DNA from 4 places in the Allobosea sp. TAF32 genome. Region 1 is predicted to be linked to each of the others. Evidence: predicted binding sites of a transcription regulator. Region 1 holds the regulator's gene; each other region holds the start of a gene.
What was found. The regulator LexA, encoded in region 1, represses DNA repair genes until DNA is damaged. The targets are predictions, from matches to a motif close to TGTTCNNNNTGTGTTCNG.

Region 2: a site for LexA is predicted at 2,316-2,333, ahead of ssb (single-stranded DNA-binding protein). Genes of this name have one in related genera too.
Region 3: a site for LexA is predicted at 2,611-2,628, ahead of AB4Z16_RS10495 (ImuA family protein). Genes of this name have one in related genera too.
Region 4: a site for LexA is predicted at 2,359-2,376, ahead of recA (recombinase RecA). Genes of this name have one in related genera too.

What each region holds. Positions count from the first base shown of each region.
Region 1 covers NZ_JBFRDM010000008.1:46,766-50,975, reverse strand. Annotated here, with positions in the region: gene AB4Z16_RS17335 (ComEC/Rec2 family competence protein) at 1-1,858, shown strand, start outside; gene lexA (transcriptional repressor LexA) at 1,852-2,562, opposite strand; gene AB4Z16_RS17325 (molybdopterin molybdotransferase MoeA) at 2,662-3,873, opposite strand; gene moaC (cyclic pyranopterin monophosphate synthase MoaC) at 3,873-4,210, opposite strand, start outside.
Region 2 covers NZ_JBFRDM010000004.1:347,191-351,400, reverse strand. Annotated here, with positions in the region: gene AB4Z16_RS11645 (amino acid ABC transporter substrate-binding protein) at 1-325, shown strand, start outside; gene AB4Z16_RS11640 (threonine synthase) at 333-1,637, shown strand; gene ssb (single-stranded DNA-binding protein) at 1,683-2,228, opposite strand; gene AB4Z16_RS11630 (3-phosphoshikimate 1-carboxyvinyltransferase) at 2,394-3,659, opposite strand; gene AB4Z16_RS11625 (ABC transporter permease) at 3,780-4,210, opposite strand, start outside.
Region 3 covers NZ_JBFRDM010000004.1:106,934-111,143, reverse strand. Annotated here, with positions in the region: gene AB4Z16_RS10505 (error-prone DNA polymerase) at 1-283, opposite strand, end outside; gene AB4Z16_RS10500 (Y-family DNA polymerase) at 280-1,824, opposite strand; gene AB4Z16_RS10495 (ImuA family protein) at 1,730-2,596, opposite strand; gene AB4Z16_RS10490 (phospholipase D-like domain-containing protein) at 2,795-4,210, shown strand, end outside.
Region 4 covers NZ_JBFRDM010000008.1:545,012-549,221, reverse strand. Annotated here, with positions in the region: gene alaS (alanine--tRNA ligase) at 1-1,003, opposite strand, end outside; gene recA (recombinase RecA) at 1,190-2,275, opposite strand; gene AB4Z16_RS19835 (MFS transporter) at 2,563-3,876, shown strand; gene cckA (cell cycle histidine kinase CckA) at 4,031-4,210, opposite strand, start outside.

The DNA of each region.
Region 1 (4,210 bases):
GCCGCGAATCGGCAAGGTGACGGGTTTCGTCGAGAGCGTGGAGGCACGCGACAACGGCGCCCGCATTGTCCTGCTGTTAACGGAATTCGCCGGAATGCCGGCCGCGGAGCGTCCAAGGCGCGTGCGCGTCAATATCCGCGCCGGCTCGGTCGCTCCGGGGGATCATATCGCGGCGACGGCGCGGCTCCTGCCTCCACCGGGGCCAGCTCGGGCGGGCGGTTACGATTTCGGGCGCGATGCCTTCTTCCGCGGCATCGGCGCAGTCGGCAGTATCGCAGGCAAGATCGCGTCGGCGCCCGCGCCGCATCCAATGCCGACGCGCCTTGCCGTCGATGTCACGATCGACCGGGCCCGCAACGCGTTGACCCGGCGCATCGCCGAAGTGGGCGGCGGGCAGGGCGGGGCGGTCGCTGCAGCCCTTGTCACGGGGAAGCGCGGCCTGATCACCGAGGCGACGAACAATGACCTGCGCGCGGCCGGGATCTACCACATCGTCTCGATCTCAGGCCTGCACATGGTTCTCGCGGCCGGGACGATTTTCTGGCTGGTGCGCGCCCTGCTGGCGCTCTCCCAGACTGCCGCGCTGCGCTGGCCGATCAAGAAGATCGCGGCCGTCGCGGCGATGCTCGGCGCGACCGCCTACTGCATCTTTTCAGGCAGTGACGTCGCGACCGAACGCTCGCTGATCATGACGCTGGTGATGCTCGGCGCGATCCTCGTCGATCGTGCTGCACTGAGCATGCGCAATCTCTCTCTCGCCGCCATGATCGTGCTGCTGCGCGAGCCGGAGGCGCTGCTCGGACCGAGCTTCCAGATGTCATTCGGCGCGGTTGCGGCCCTGATCGCCTTTGCCGAACGCTGGGAGAGCCGAAAATGCACGGAGCCGCCCCCGAGCCTGCCATGGCCGCTCGGGCCGGTCTGGGCAGCGGCGCTCGGCATCATCGTCACCACCTTGCTGGCGACGGCCGCAACAGCGCCTTTCGGGGCCTATCACTTCCAGACCTTCAATCCTTTCGGCCTGCTCGGCAACGCGATGGCGCTGCCCTTCGTCTCGCTCTTCGTCATGCCGGCGGCGGTGTTCGGCGTGCTGGCCTATCCCTTCGGGCTGGACTGGCCCGCCTGGGCGCTGATGGGGCTGGCGTCCGACGTCGTGCTCAAGGTGGCGCACTGGGTGGCAAGCATCGACCATTCCACCGTGATGATCGCCGCCTTCAGCCCGGTCGTGCTGACCTGCTTCGTGCTGGCGTTGCTTTGGCTGACGCTTTGGACCACGGCCTGGCGCTGGCTGGCGGCGGTCCCCATCGTGCTCGGCGTCGCCATCGCCGGAAAGCCGGAGCGGCCGGAAATCCTGATCGAACGCGACGGCTCGGGGCTTGCTGTGCGGGCCCCCGATGGACGCCTTGCGGTCGCCGGCAAGCCCAGCCGCTTCGTGCTGCAGCAATGGCTGGGTGCCGATGGCGACAGCCGCTCGCCGGACGATCCGACGCTGCGCGCCGGCATCGCTTGCGATCAGCTGGGTTGTGTTGCGCAAACGGCTGACAAGCGCACGGTTTCCTACACGCGCGACCGGTTGGCGATCATCGAGGACTGCCTGCGGGCCGACCTCGTCGTCACCGCCATTCCCTGGAGCGGCGCCTGCAAGGCGCGGCTGATCGAGCGAATGGGACTGTCACGCGACGGCGCGACCTCGCTCTACCGCACGGCGTCGGGATGGAGCAGCCGCATCTCAGAGCCCAGCGCAGCCGATCGGCCGTGGAGCCGCCGACGCGAACCGCGTCTGGCGGCGCCCGCTGCAACGAGCATCAGCATTCCGCCAGCATCCGCCGATGGCGAAGCCGAGGTCGAGCGGCTTCAGTAACGCCGCATCAGATTGACGAGGCGGCCCTGAATCTTGACCCGGTCCGGCCCAAGCACACGCGTCTCATAGGCGGGATTGGCGGCTTCGAGCGCGATCGAGGAGCCGCGTTTGCGCAGCCGCTTGAGTGTCGCCTCCTCGTCGTCGATCAGTGCCACGACGATATCGCCGGTATTGGCCGAGTCCTGCTTGCGGATGATGACGGTGTCGCCGTCGAGGATGCCGGCTTCGACCATCGAGTCACCGCGCACTTCGAGCGCGTAATGCTCGCCGGAGCCGAGCATGTCGGGCGGCAACGAGACGGTGTGGCTGCGGTTCTGAATGGCCGAAATCGGTGTGCCGGCGGCGATGCGGCCCATGACCGGGATCGCGATGGAGGAACGGCTGTCCTCATCGGCGGTGGGGCGGGGTTTGCCGAGATTGGGCTGCGTGCCGAGCCCGCCCTGGACGACCGCAGGGCTGAAACGCGGCCGCTGCTGCGGCGTACCGAGTCCATCGGGCATCTTGATGACTTCGAGCGCACGCGCCCGGTTGGGCAGGCGGCGGATGAAGCCGCGCTCCTCCAGCGCCATGATCAGCCGGTGGATGCCGGATTTCGAGCGCAGATCGAGCGCGTCCTTCATCTCGTCGAAGGAGGGCGGCACCCCGCTCTCACGCAAGCGTTCCTGGATGAAGCGCAGGAGTTCGTGTTGCTTGCGTGTCAGCATGATCCCGCCGGCCCCGGAAAAGCGTAGATTCGAAACAAATCACGAACACCATAACTGTTCGCCTTGTGTTCCGCAACCCGTTCGCGCGAGGGCGCCTGTCTACAGCAGCGGCAGGATACGGCAGAGGTCGCCTATCCTGGCCGGCGCAGCATGGGCCGGGCGGATCGTCAGCGCCTGCGCCCGCGCCAATGTGCCGAGCATGGAGGAATCCTGCCGGTCGAAAGGCGTTGCAACCCAACCATCGGGCGTCAGCGCCAGCTCCGAGCGCAGATAATCCTCACGCTCGTCATTGCCCGGCAGGTCGCGGCCGAGGCGGGCGGGGATGCTGCGATCGCGATCCGCATCGGCCAGGCCGAGCAGGGCTTCGATCAGCGGCAGCACGAAGAGGTGGCCGCAGACGATCGAGGAGACCGGGTTTCCGGGAAGCCCGACCACGACCATCCGGCCGAGCCGGCCGGTCATCATCGGCTTGCCCGGTCGCATCGCGATCTTCCAGAAGCCAAGCGACATCCCGGCCCGCGTCAGCGCTTCCTGTACGAGATCGTGGGCACCCACCGAGGCGCCGCCGAGCGTGATCAGCACGTTGGCGTCGGCGTCGCGCGCCTGAGCGATCTTGGCCGCGAGGTCGGCATGGTCGTCGCGGGCGATGCCGAGATCGAGCACTGCGCCGCCGGCCTTCTCGACCAGCGCGGCAAGGGCGAAGGAGTTCGAGGCGACGATCTGGTCGCGCCCGACCGGATCGCCCGGCGCCACCAGTTCGTCGCCGGTGGCGAGAATCGCGACCAACGGCTTGCGCCGGACTGGCAGCGTCGGATGTCCCATCGCGGCGGCTAGCCCGAGCGCTGCGCTGTCGAGCACGCGCCCGGCCTTCAGCAGGACGTCGCCTTCGTGGAAATCGAGGCCCGCTGCGCGCAGGAATTTGCCCTTGGCCGGCGACACCCGCACGCGGATCTCCGGGCTACCGACGCCGTCTGCGTCTTCCTGCATTAGGATCGTGTCGGCGCCCTCCGGCATCGGCGCGCCGGTGAAGATGCGCACGGCCTGTCCCGGTCCAACCGTGCCCTCATAGGCCCGGCCGGCGGCGGATTCGCCGATCACGGCAAGCGTCGCACCTTCGGCCATGTCGTCGGCACGCACGGCATAGCCATCCATGGCGGAGTTGGCGAAGGGCGGCTGAGTTCTGAGCGCCTTCAGATCGGCTGCGAGCACCCGCCAGGCGCATTGCGCGAGCGGCAGGGTTTCCGCCCCGATCGGCCCCGGAACGCTGTCGAGCAGCGCCTTGCGCGCGACGGGGACCGGGGTGAGCGCCATCAGCGGGCTTTCGCCTCGTAGTCGCCGGACTGGCCGCCGGATTTGTGAAGCAACCGGATATTCTCGATCCGCATCGCCCGGTCGACCGCCTTGACCATGTCGTAGACTGTGAGACAGGCGACGGAGACGGCGGTGAGCGCCTCCATCTCGACGCCGGTCTGGCCCTTCATCTTCACCTCGGCGCGCACGCGCACGCCCGGCAAGGCCTCGTCCAGTTCGAGATCGACGGCGATCTTGCTGAGCAGCAGTGGGTGGCAGAGCGGAATCAGCTCATGCGTGCGCTTGGCGGCCATGATGCCGGCGAGGCGCGCCGTGCCGAGCACGTCGCCCTTCTTGG
Region 2 (4,210 bases), on a different contig from region 1:
AGGCGACGAGCAATTCTACGACATCGTCCGCTGGGCGGTCTTCGCGCTGATGGAGGCCGAGGAGATGGGTGTGACCTCCGCCAATGCGGCAGAACTTGCCGCGAAAGGCCCGCCGGCCGTCAAGCGCCTGCTCGGCAGCGAGCCGGGCCTCGGCAAGGCGCTCGGTCTCGACGAGCGCTGGGTCGCCCGGATGATCGCCGCCGTCGGCAACTATGGCGAGATCTTCGAGCGCAATCTCGGCAAGGGCTCGCGCATAGGCCTCGAACGCGGCCAGAACGACCTCTGGACGCGCGGCGGCCAGATCTACGCCCTGCCGCTGCGCTGAGGCAAGAATGGACCGCTTCGCCGATCGTGGCCCGGAGGCGGCTGTGCCGTCCTGGGTCACCACATCGCCATCCCTGGCCGACGCCCTGATCTCGATGTCCGATGGCGTTCGGCGCCCGCTCTATCCGCAGGTTCCTCCGTTCGTCGCTCATATCGACGAGACCGGCGCCGAGCCGTTCCATTATCCCTACGAGGTCGGCTACGCCTACGAGCGACTTGCAGGCGACCTGTTTGCGCCACGCTTCGGCAGCGGCCTCGAACGCTGGGCGCCGCTCCTGCCGCCACTCCTGCCCGGCCTGTCCTGCGGCGAGGGCGCGACGCCGCTGGTTTCTGCGCCGCGGGCGGCCGCTTGGGCCTGCCTGCCCGAGCTCTTCGTCAAGGACGAGAGCGCCAATCCGAGCTGGAGTCACAAGGACCGCCTGAGCCTTTGCACCGTCAGCGCTGCTGCCGCCGCCGGCGCCCTTGGCACGGTCATCTCTTCATCCGGCAATCATGGCGCTTCGGCCGCGGCCTACTCGGCACGCGCCGGTCTGAAATGCATCGTGCTTTGCGACGACGCGGTTTCGCCGGCCCATGCACGACAGATGCGCGCCTATGGTGCCGCCGTGATCGCGATGCCACGCACGGCGCGGTGGCCGCTCCTCGATGTCCTGTCGCGCCAGCCGGGTTGGTATCTGATTGGCAACACGGCCCCGACCCATACCGGCCATCCATTCGGCCCAGAGGGCTACAAGACCATCGCATATGAACTCTTCCTCGAACTCGGACGAGTACCTGCCGCAGTGTCCGTACCGACGAGCTACGGCGAGCTGCTGTTCGGGATCGGCAAAGGCTTTTCCGAGCTCAAGGCACTGGGCCTGGCGACGGAAGAGCCTATCTTGATCGCCGCCGAGCCCGAGGGATCGGATGCCCTTGGCCGGTTCTGCGCCAGCGGCTCGTCCAGTACCCTCGAGCCGGTCGAAACCATTGCTCACGGTATTGGCTCCGCCCGCGGCGGCTTTCGTGGAATAGCCGCACTGCATCGGTCCAGGGGGCACGCTGTTGCGGTTCACGATCGGAGTATTGCGGATGCCCAGGCTGCCTTGGCGCTCGACGGTCTATGGAGCGAGCCGGCGTCGGCCGCGGGTCTGGCAGCCTTGCGCATCGCTGCCCAAAAGGCACTCTTGCCGCCCGGCCCCGTAGTTCACATCTCCACTTCAACAGGTCTGAAGGCGCCCTATCGTGGGGCTGTGGGGATTCCGCACCTCGCTCACGCCGATTGGGACGAACTGCGCGGGGTCCTGGCTGCTAGCTACAACGTGTCTCTCGACTGACCCAACCACGGCGTGCGGGAGGGCATCGCGCCTATGTACCGCACATCAGAACGGAATATCGTCGTCGAGATGGGTCGACGAGGAACGGCCACCGCCACCGCCGCCGGGCATGGCCGGCTGGCGCGAAGCTCCGCCACCGCCCATCGCGCCGGAGCGGCCGAAGGAGCCACCGCCGCCCGAGCGATCGTCGACGTAGCCGCCGCCACCGCCGCCCTCGCTGTACTCATCCGAGCCGCCCTGGCGGCTGTCGAGGATGGTGAGTTCGCCGCGGAAGCGCTGCAGCACGATCTCCGTGGTGTATTTCTCCACGCCGGACTGGTCCTGCCATTTCCGGGTCTGGAGCTGACCCTCGATGTAAATCTTCGAGCCCTTCTTGAGGTACTGCTCGGCCACTTTCGCCAGGTTCTCGTTGAAGATCACGACCGAGTGCCACTCGGTGCGCTCCTTGCGCTCGCCGCTCTGCTTGTCGCGCCAGGTCTCGGAGGTGGCGATACGCAGATTGACGACAGGCTCGCCGCTGCCGAGGCGGCGCACTTCGGGGTCGCGCCCGAGATTGCCGACCAGAATGACCTTGTTGACGCTACCAGCCATGACAGGCTCCACTTCCTGCGCACTTCACACAAACCGGCCGCTTGACCGGAGCCGAACCCTATCGGCCGATTAAGGCATTATCAATGATGTTCTCGTTTTGTTCAAGTGGTTTTCCCCTATCGAATCGCGGCGCCCGGCGGTCGCCGCAGACGAACCGTCGGAGGGCTATGGCAGGTCGCCCTCCAGCCTGACGCCGAGCGAAACCAGCGCCCGCCAATAGCCGGGATAGGTCTTGCCGACGCAGGCGGGGTCCAGGATGGTGATGCCGTTGAGCTTGAGACCCGCCAGTGCGAAGCTCATCGCGATGCGGTGATCGGCATGGCTGTCGATCCGCGCTGGAAGGGTCTGTCCGGTGAGGGCCGGATCGGACGCGACCAGAAGATCGTCGCCCTCCTCCACGCCGAGGCCCGGCCGGATGCGCGACAACCCCTGCGCCAAGGCCGACACCCGGTCGCATTCCTTGACACGCAGATTGGCGATCCCGACGAAGCGAACCGGCCGCCGGTTGAAGGCCGCGAGCACGGCGAGCGTGGGAACCGCATCCTGCATCTGCGAGCCGTCGATGACGTCCGGAAGGTTCGGAAAGCTGGCGATGACCTTGTGCGCGGCGGCATCGGGCTGGGTGAAGGCCGAGGGGGCGACGCCGAGATCGATAGCGCCGCCGGTCAGCACCTCGGCCGCCCAGAGATAGGTGGCGGCGGAGGCATCGGGTTCGACCAGGAAGTCGGCCGCCCTGTAGCCGGTGGGCTCCACCCGCCATGTCGCCGGATCCGGCTGTGAAACCTTCGCTCCGAAGGCCTTCATCACCGCCAGCGTCAGATCGATATAGCCGCGGGCGCCGATTTCCTTGCCCGTCAAGGCGATCTCGACAGGCCCACGCCCGCAGGCCGCCGCCATCAGCAGGGCGGACACATACTGGCTGGACAAGCCGCCATCGATCTCCACGCGTCCGGCGGGGAAGCTCCCCTGCCCCTGGACCTTAACCGGGGGGCAACCGCTCGGAGCCGTCACCGCGACATCCAATGTCCGCAGCGCCTCGACCAGCGGCGCGATCGGGCGTTTGCGCATGTGCTCGTCGCCGTCGACGATCACGGTGCCGTCGACCAGCGCGGCGGCTGCGGTCAGGAAGCGTGTCGCAGTACCGGCGTTGCCGAGGAAGAGCGGCTCGGCCGGCGGCTGCAGCCGGCCGGTTCCGGCGACGACAAAGGTGGTCGCATCAGGCTCCTCGACCGCGACGCCCATCGCGCGAACCGCCTGCGCCATGTAGCGGGTGTCGTCGCTCTTCAGGGCGCCGGTCAGCCGGCTCGTGCCTCCGGCCAGCGCCGCCACGAGCAAGGCACGGTTCGTGATGGATTTCGAGCCGGGCGGCACCACCCTGCCCCGCAGCGGCGCGTCCGGCGGAACGATCGTCAGTGCGGCCGTCGCATTCATCGTCCGTAGCCTTTGCGCGTTTCAAAGCCCGCGCCGAAACGGCGCGCGCAAGCTCATAGCGTGGCCGGCTCGGCTTGTCGCGGACGAAGCGCCGAGCGTTCCTCGCCCGGCTCCCGACAATCAGCCACCCTGCCGCCGCGACACGAGGACGGCCTGCGCCATCCGGTCCAGCAGCACGGCGAGCAGGACGATGGCGAGCCCGCCGACGAAGCCGAGGCCGGGATCGGCCCGCTGCAAGCCGAGCAGGACGATCTCGCCGAGCCCCTTGGCGCCGATCATCGAGGCGACGACGACCATGGCCAGCGCCATCATGATCGCCTGGTTCAGCCCTTGCAGGATCGTGGGCTGGGCAAGCGGCAGCTCGATCAGCCAGAAGCTCTGCCGGGGTCGCAGGCCGAGCGCCCGGGCGGCCTCGATGAAACCGGGGTCGACGCCGCGCAGGCCCAGTTCCGTCAGCCGCGCGAAGGGCGGCAGCGCATAGATCAACGTCGCGACCAGCGCCGGCGCGCGCCCGAGCCCGAGCACCATCGCCACCGGGATCAGATAGACGA
Region 3 (4,210 bases), on a different contig from region 1:
AGGGCACCTCCGCGAAGGCCGGGTTCTCAATCCAGACATACTCGCCCGGGCAACCGCCCTCGCGCACCTTTTCCGGCGCCGGCAAGCCGTCCTCACGCAGATGCTTCAGCGCGGCCCAGGCACGCACGACGCCCGCCACCGTGTTGCGATCGGCGATGCCGATACCGGCATATCCAAGCAGCAGCGCCGTCAGCACCATATTCGGCCCCGGCGAGGCGCCGCGCAGGAAAGAAAAATTCGTTGCCGCAACGGGTTCGGCGAAGGGGCTCGCAATCTGATTCATGCGAAGAGCCCGTGCAGGAACCAGCGCGGCGGCGCGCTGTCGGCTTCGTAGAAGCCGGTGCGATAAAGCCAGAACCGCCGGCCCTGCGCATCCTCGACGCGGTAATAGTCGCGCATCGGCTCGTCGCTGCCGTCGCGCCACCATTCGGGGGCGATGCGCTCGGGACCTTCGGCGCGGGCGACGTCATGGGTGAGACGCCGCCAGCGGAAGCGGATCGGGGGGCCGTCCGGCACTTCCGCGATGGCCTCGACCGGCTGTGGCGGCTCGAAGAGCTGGAGCGGGCGGGCCGGCGGCTCCGCCGGCTCGGGTTCGGGCCAGGGCGCTTGCGACAGCGGCGCGGCGGCCGAGAGCGCTTTTGCCGCACGAACGGGATGGTGCGTGTCCTGCGCCGCGAAGCGCAGCACCCGGTCACGGCCGAAGCGGGTGACGAGCCGGTCGACGAGATCAGCCACGGCCTCCTCCTCGACGGCGCGGCCATCGAGGCTGTGTTGCGGCGTGTTCAGCGGTTCGCAGACCGGCACGGCGAGCTTGATCGCATCGAAGCCGAAACCGGGATCGAGCGGATCGGCCAGCGCCTCGATACGCTCGCGATAGAGCCGGAGCAGCGCCTTGGCATCGCGCGAGGGCCGGCCGGTCTCGATGGCGAGACGGCGGACAGCGCCGTCGCTGCGGAAGAAGGCGATCTCGAAGACGCGCCCGCCTTCGCCGCGCGCCTCCAGCACCCGCGCGGCTTCCCCGATCAGGCGGGTGACCTCGGCCTCGAGGCTCGCAGTATCGGCGAAGGGCTCGGCGAAATGGCGCTCGACCACGCAATCGGGCGGCGGACGCAGCGGCACGATGCGCCTATCCTCGTGGCCGAGGATGCGCCGGAGCTTCATCGCCAACCCCTCGCCGAAGCGGGCGGAGAGGGTTTCCGAGGGGCGCTCCGCGAGATCGGCCAGCCTCTTCAAGCCGGCGCGGGAGAGCGCGATCACGGTCTCCGCTTCGGCCTCCAGCGCCGCGACCGGCAGCGGTCGCAGCGCCGCTTCATCCTGCCCCGGCGGGATAATGCCTCCCCGTGCGAAGCGGGCGCAGGCGCGGGCGGCATCGGGCGTGCCGGCGATGGCGGCTTTCAGGCTCAAGCCCATCCGGTCCATCACCCGCCGCACAAGGCCGACCATCCCCTCCTCGCCACCGAAGAGATGGGCGCAGCCGGTGATGTCGAGCATGAGACCATGCGGCTCATCGAGCGCGGCCAGGGGCGTGAAGCGGTCGCAGAAGGCAGCGAGCGCTTCTAGAAACTGGCGGTCCGCCTGCGGCTCGGCCTCCAGCGCGACGAGATCGGGGATACGGGCGCGGGCATCAGCCAGCGTCAGGCCGCGGGCCAGACCGAGATCGAGAGCACGCCGGTCACAATCGACCAGGCGCAGCGCGTTGTGCTGCGTCTCGACCAGGACATACGGCTTCTCAGCCGGCGCGCCGAAGGCCGGAATCGCGCCCGTCCGCCGCAACCTGTCCGTCGCCAGGAAGGGGAACCAGAGGGCGAGATAGCGGCGCGGCATGGTCTGTCCGGGAAGCCAGTCTGTCGGATCGGTCGAAAAGGCTGCGTTCCGCGAAAGATCGTCGATCACGGTCCCACTCCACACGCCACTCACGTTCCGCCGCGCCGCCGCGCTGGCGCAGCAATCTCAAGGCGAAGGCCGGGGCACCCGGGGCATTGGCCTCCAGCGCCCGCGAGGCGAGCGTCCGGACCTGCCAGCGCGTGCGCGCCGCGCTCGGCGCCTCGGCCGCCGCCACCCGCAGCAGCAGAACCGGGACGCCCGAGCCTTCGGCCGCCAAGACGAGGCGGCGGCTCGCCGTCAGGTCGAAGGAGCGCGGCTCCCCCCAGGGCTCGATCAGCACGGCGCCGAGCGCCGGGCAGCGCGCCGCCTCGGCACCGGCCCGCAGCACGCTTTCGCCGTCGCGCGCCCGCACCAGCAGGAGGCGCGCCGGGTCGAGGCCGAGTTCGTTGAGCCCCGGCGCGTGCAGCCGGCCCGCCTCGGCATCGACGAAATCCTGCCGTGCCCAAAGGATCGGCCGTTCAGCAGCCTTTTCCTCCGCTGCCCCCGCCCTCAAAGCGAGTCCGAGCGCGAAGCCGGTCGCGGCGGCGAGATCGGCAATCTCGGCGGCGTAGACCTCGTGCAGTGCCGCCCGCGCGAGACCGCCATTCAGGGTCTCGTCCAGCGAAGCCACGCCCAGGCCGATCCGCGCCTGCGAAGCCGGCCCGGCGCGTAGGGCCCCTTCGGCAAGGCTGCGGCGCAGATCGGCCAAGGTCAAGGTAGTGGTTACGGGCATGGCAATAAGGTAACTGTTCTCTCTTTGTTCCTTTATAAGCCTCTCCCCGGCGGAAGGCGAGTCCGGTCTCGCCGCCCTCCCTCCCATCCCTGACGCGTGATGACAGCGAATGGGGCGCACCGTCTTCCTGGCGATCGGGACGCCCCCTCCAAACCGCCGCCATGGCGAACCGGCCGCCCACGCGCTAGCTTCACGGGCATGTGGGGGATTCTCCAAGCCTATTGGCCGCATATCCTTGCCGCCATCTCCATCGTGATGGCGGCCGTCGCAGGCGCGCATGCGGTGATGACGAAGGACGAAGTGCGCGCCGCCATCGGCTGGACCGGCGTCATCATCCTTTCGCCGATCGTCGGCCCCCTTCTCTATGCGATTGCGGGCGTGAACCGGATCCGACGCGCCACGATCCTGGCGCAACGGCCCGGCCATGGTCGACCCGGAACGCACTTCCACGCCAGCGACAAGGTGGTCGGGGCGCGGTTCGGGCAGCGCTTCGCGGCGCTCAAGACTTTGGGCGACCGCGTCGCCCGCCATCCTCTGACCACCGGCAACAGCATCGAAACCCTGCGAAGCGGCGACGAAGCCTACAGCGCCATGCTTGCCGCCATCGGGGCGGCCGAGCGCAGCGTCATCCTCGAGAGCTACATCTTCGACCGCGACCCTATCGGCCTGCGCATCGCCGATGCGCTGATCGCCGCGCATCGGCGCGGGATCGCGGTGCGCGTGCTGATCGATGCGGTCGGCGCCCGCTATTCGGTGCCAAGCATCGCCGGCCATCTGCGCGAGGGCGGCGTCGCGGTCGACGTGTTCAACGGCAACATCATCATGGGCCTCAGGCTGCCCTACGCCAATCTGCGGACGCACAGGAAGATCATCGTCGTCGACGGGACCGTCGCCTTCATGGGCGGCATGAACATCCGCCAGGGCTTCACCCGCGAGTTCGCAGGAGACGCCTATGCCCATGACACGCATTTCCGCCTGACCGGGCCCATCGTCGCCGATCTCTTCATGGTCGCGGCGGAGGACTGGCGCTTCGCCTCCGGCGAGGCGCTCGAAGGCCCGGCATGGGACATCACCTTGCCTGCCGCCAGCGAACTCGCCGCGCTCGTGCGGGCCGTTCCGTCCGGCCCCGACAGCTATCTGGAGACCAATCACAAGCTCTTGATGGGCGCACTTTCGGTCGCGCGGCGCTCCGTCAGGATCATGTCGCCCTATTTCCTGCCGGATCAGGAATTGATCAGCGCGCTCGTCACGGCGGCGCGGCGCGGCGTCGATATCGACATCATCGTCCCCTCCGTCAACAATCTGGTGCTGGTCGACAGGGCGATGACTGCGCAATTCGACCAGATTCTCAAGAATTACTGCCGAATCTGGCGCTCGACCGGCCCGTTCGACCATTCCAAGCTCTTCGTCGTCGATGGTTGCTGGGCCTATGTCGGCTCCTCGAACCTCGACCCCCGTTCGCTCAGGCTGAATTTCGAGATCGATATCGAAGTGCTCGACCATGATTTCGCCGGCGGAATTGCCGAGCGCGTCGAGGCCGTGATGGCGCAGGCGACACCTGTCACGCTTGCCGGCCTGCGCGCACGCCCTTATGTCTTGCGTCTGATGGACAGG
Region 4 (4,210 bases), 500 kb from region 1:
CCATCTCGCGAGTTAGGGCGGGCACGAGCTTGTAGAGCAGCGGCTCCTTGGCGCCGAGGAGCTGCGCATGGCGCATGCCGCGGCGCATGATCCGGCGCAGGACGTAGCCGCGGCCCTCATTGGAGGGCAGCACGCCGTCGGCGATCAGGAAGGCGGAGCAGCGCAGATGGTCGGCGATGACGCGGTGGCTCGCCTTCATCGGCCCATCGGCATCGACGGAGGTCAGGTCGGCGATGGCGCTGATCAGGGCGCGGAACAAATCGATATTGTAGTTGTCATGCGTGCCCTGGAGCACGGCGGCGATGCGCTCCAGCCCCATGCCGGTGTCGATCGAGGGGCGCGGCAGATTGGTGCGGATGCCGCCCGCAGCCTCCTCGTATTGCATGAACACGAGGTTCCAGATCTCGATGAAGCGATCGCCGTCCTCCTCGGCGGAGCCCGGCGGGCCGCCCCAGATATGGTCGCCGTGATCGAAGAAGATCTCGGAGCAGGGGCCGCAGGGGCCGGTGTCGCCCATGCGCCAGAAATTCGCCGAGGTCGGAATGCGGATGATCTTGTCGTCGGTCAGGCCGGCGATCTTCTTCCACAGGCCATGGGCCTCGTCGTCCTCGGAATAGACGGTAACGAGGAGCTTGTCCTTCGGCAGGCCGAATTCGCGCGTGACCAGCGTCCAGGCGTGATGGATCGCCTGCTCCTTGAAATAGTCGCCGAAGGAGAAGTTCCCCAGCATCTCGAAGAAGGTGTGGTGGCGCGCGGTGTAGCCGACATTGTCGAGGTCGTTGTGCTTGCCGCCGGCGCGCACGCATTTCTGGGCGGTTGTGGCGCGCGAATAGGGACGCTTCTCCTGCCCGGTGAAGACGTTCTTGAACTGCACCATGCCCGAATTGGCGAACATCAGCGTCGGGTCGTTGCGCGGTACGAGCGGGCTCGACGGCACGACTTCATGGCCGTTGGACTTGAAGTAGTCGAGGAAGGTCGACCGGATATCGTTGACGCCGCTCATCGCTGTTTGCGCTTCTCAACTCGGGCAGGGGCCGGGCAGGTCCGGCAGGAAGGTCCGGTTCTAGTCAGGCGGCCCGCCCCTGTCCAGAAAGCTTGACGCAGCGCACACCCGGCAAGGCCTTATTCTCAAACGAAAAGGGCGGCCCGAAGGCCGCCCTTGCATCGTTCCGCGCCAGAGCAGTCCGGCTCAGGCCTCACCCTCGTCGAGATCGTCGTCGGTCGGGTTCGCCTGGTCGAGGATGCGGTCGGCGACGAGGCCGGAGTTCTGCCGGATCGTGGCCTCGATCTTCGCGGCGAGATCGGGGTTGTTCTTGAGGAAGGTCTTGGCGTTCTCGCGGCCCTGGCCAAGACGCTGGCTGTCGAAGGAGAACCAGGCGCCCGACTTCTCGACCATGCCTGCCTTGACGCCGAGGTCGATCAGCTCGCCGACCTTCGAGATGCCCTCGCCGAACATGATGTCGAACTCGACCTGCTTGAAGGGCGGCGCGACCTTGTTCTTCACGACCTTGACGCGGACCTGGTTGCCGGTCGCCTCGTCCCGCTCCTTCAGCGTCGAGACGCGGCGGATGTCGAGGCGCACGGAAGCGTAGAACTTGAGCGCGTTGCCGCCAGTGGTGGTCTCGGGCGAGCCGTACATCACGCCGATCTTCATGCGGATCTGGTTGATGAAGATCACCATGCAGTTCGAGCGCGAGATCGAGGCCGTGAGCTTGCGCAGCGCCTGGCTCATCAGGCGGGCCTGCAGGCCAGGTTGGACATCGCCCATCTCGCCTTCGATTTCGGCGCGGGGCGTGAGCGCTGCGACGGAATCGACCACGAGCACATCGATCGCCCCGGAGCGGACGAGGGTGTCGGTGATCTCGAGCGCCTGTTCGCCGGTGTCGGGCTGGGAGATCAGCAGGTCGTCGAGATTGACGCCGAGCTTGCGGGCATAGACCGGATCGAGCGCATGTTCGGCATCGACAAAGGCGCAGACGCCGCCCTTCTTCTGCGCCTCGGCGATGGTGTGCAGCGCCAGCGTCGTCTTGCCCGAGGATTCAGGCCCGTAGATCTCGATGACGCGGCCCTTGGGCAGGCCGCCGACACCCAGCGCGATGTCGAGGCCAAGCGAGCCCGTAGAGATCGTCTCGATCTCGATCGCCTGCGGGTTCTTGCCGAGCCGCATGATCGAACCCTTGCCGAAGGCGCGTTCGATCTGGGAGAGCGCCGCATCGAGCGCCTTGGCCTTGTCCATCGAGGAGCCTTCCACAAGTCTGAGGTTTGCCTGATTCACAGTTCGGGCTCCTTATGGCAGGGCCAAGGGGACATCTCAATCAGTCTTGACAGCAGAATGATCACTCTTTGTTCCCGTCAGCAAGTTCTTTTTTTGTTCTGTATGTCAGCTTGTGTCAGGAGGGGCAATTTGAGCCTCCCCCGTTATGCTATTTTATCATGCGGTATTTCTTGTGATCCCCATCGTATGCGATTGGTGCATGGCTGGCCGCTGCGTTTCCCATCTCGGTGCCCGCCGTTTCCTGTTATTGCGCGGGGAATCTCCATTTGTTTTCGAAAGTTGCCAACGTGTCCTCCGCCCCCGCCCAAACGGCCCCGAACTCGCCGCGACGCATCCTGCTGGCGAGCCTGATCGGCACGACGATCGAGTTCTTCGACTTCTACATCTACGCGACGGCTGCGGTGATCGTGTTCCCGAAGCTGTTCTTTCCGGGCGGCGATCCGACCACCGCCATGCTCCAGTCCTTCGCGACCTTCGCGATCGCCTTCTTCGCGCGGCCGATCGGCGCCGCCATCTTCGGCCATTTCGGCGATCGCATCGGCCGCAAGGCGTCGCTCGTCGCCGCGCTGATGACGATGGGGCTCTCGACCGTGGCCATCGGCCTGCTGCCAACCTATGCCGCGGTCGGCGTGCTCGCGCCGCTGCTGCTGGCGCTCTGCCGGCTTGGGCAGGGGCTCGGCCTCGGGGGCGAGTGGGGCGGGGCGGTGCTGCTCGCGACTGAGAATGCCCCTCCCGGCAAATCGGCCTGGTACGGCATGTTCCCGCAACTCGGCGCGCCTGTGGGCTTCATCCTCGCGACCGGCAGCTTCCTCGCGCTCGACGCGCTGCTGACCGATGAGCAGTTCTTCAGCTTCGGCTGGCGCATCCCGTTCATCGCCAGCGCATTGCTCGTCTTCATGGGGCTCTATGTCCGCCTCCGGATCAGCGAGACACCTGCCTTCCGCAAGGCGATGGAGAAGCACGAACGGGTGCGCGTGCCCTTCGTCAGCGTCTTCGCCGAGCACAAGCTCGCGCTGCTCTGCGGCACTTTCGCGGCGCTCGCGACCTTCGTGCTGTTCTACCTGATGACCGTGTTCTCGCTGAGCTGGGGCACGACGAAGCTCGGCTTCTCGCGCGATCAATTCCTGCCACTGCAGATGATCGGGGTCGTGTTCTTCGGCCTGACCATCCCGGTCTCGGCCGTGCTGGCCGATCGCTTCGGGCGCCGCCAGACCCTGTTGGCGACGACGCTGGGCATTGCCGTTTTCGGCTTCGTGCTGGCGCCGCTCTTCGGCTCGGGCAGCACACTCGGCGTGCTCGCCTTCTTCGTCGTCGGGCTGTCGCTGATGGGCTTCACCTACGGGCCGCTGGGCACGGCGCTGGCGGAGATGTTCCCGACATCCGTGCGCTATACCGGCGCCTCACTCACCTTCAATCTCGGCGGGATCGTCGGCGCTTCGCTCGCTCCTTACGTCGCGACCTGGCTCGCGACCGAGAAGGGTCTGCCCTTCGTCGGCTATTATCTCAGCCTCTCGGCCGTGATCACCATCCTGGCACTGATCGGGGTGAGCGCGCTGGCTTCGCGGCAGGGCGCGGATGTCAGCGCGGCTCCGGCGCGCTGAGGGGCTTTGGTCGTCATGCCCGGGCTTGACCCGGGCATCTCTCGCCGAAGGGCTCCCGGCGTCTCTCTGGTCTGAGATTCTGGGGTCGAGGCTCCGCTTCGCCCGAGAATGACGCAAGGTTTTAAGGTTTCTCCGAGCCCCTCGAAAAGCCCCGTCAGCCCATCGCCGCCTTCACCGTCTCGACGAGCTGCTTCATCGTGAAGGGCTTGGGCAGGAAGTGGAAGTCCTCGCCCTCCGGCAGGTTCTTGCGGAAGGCCTCCTCGGCATAGCCGGAGACGAAGACGACCTTGGTATTCGGGTTGCGCTTGCGCAACTCGCCCAGCAAGGTCGGGCC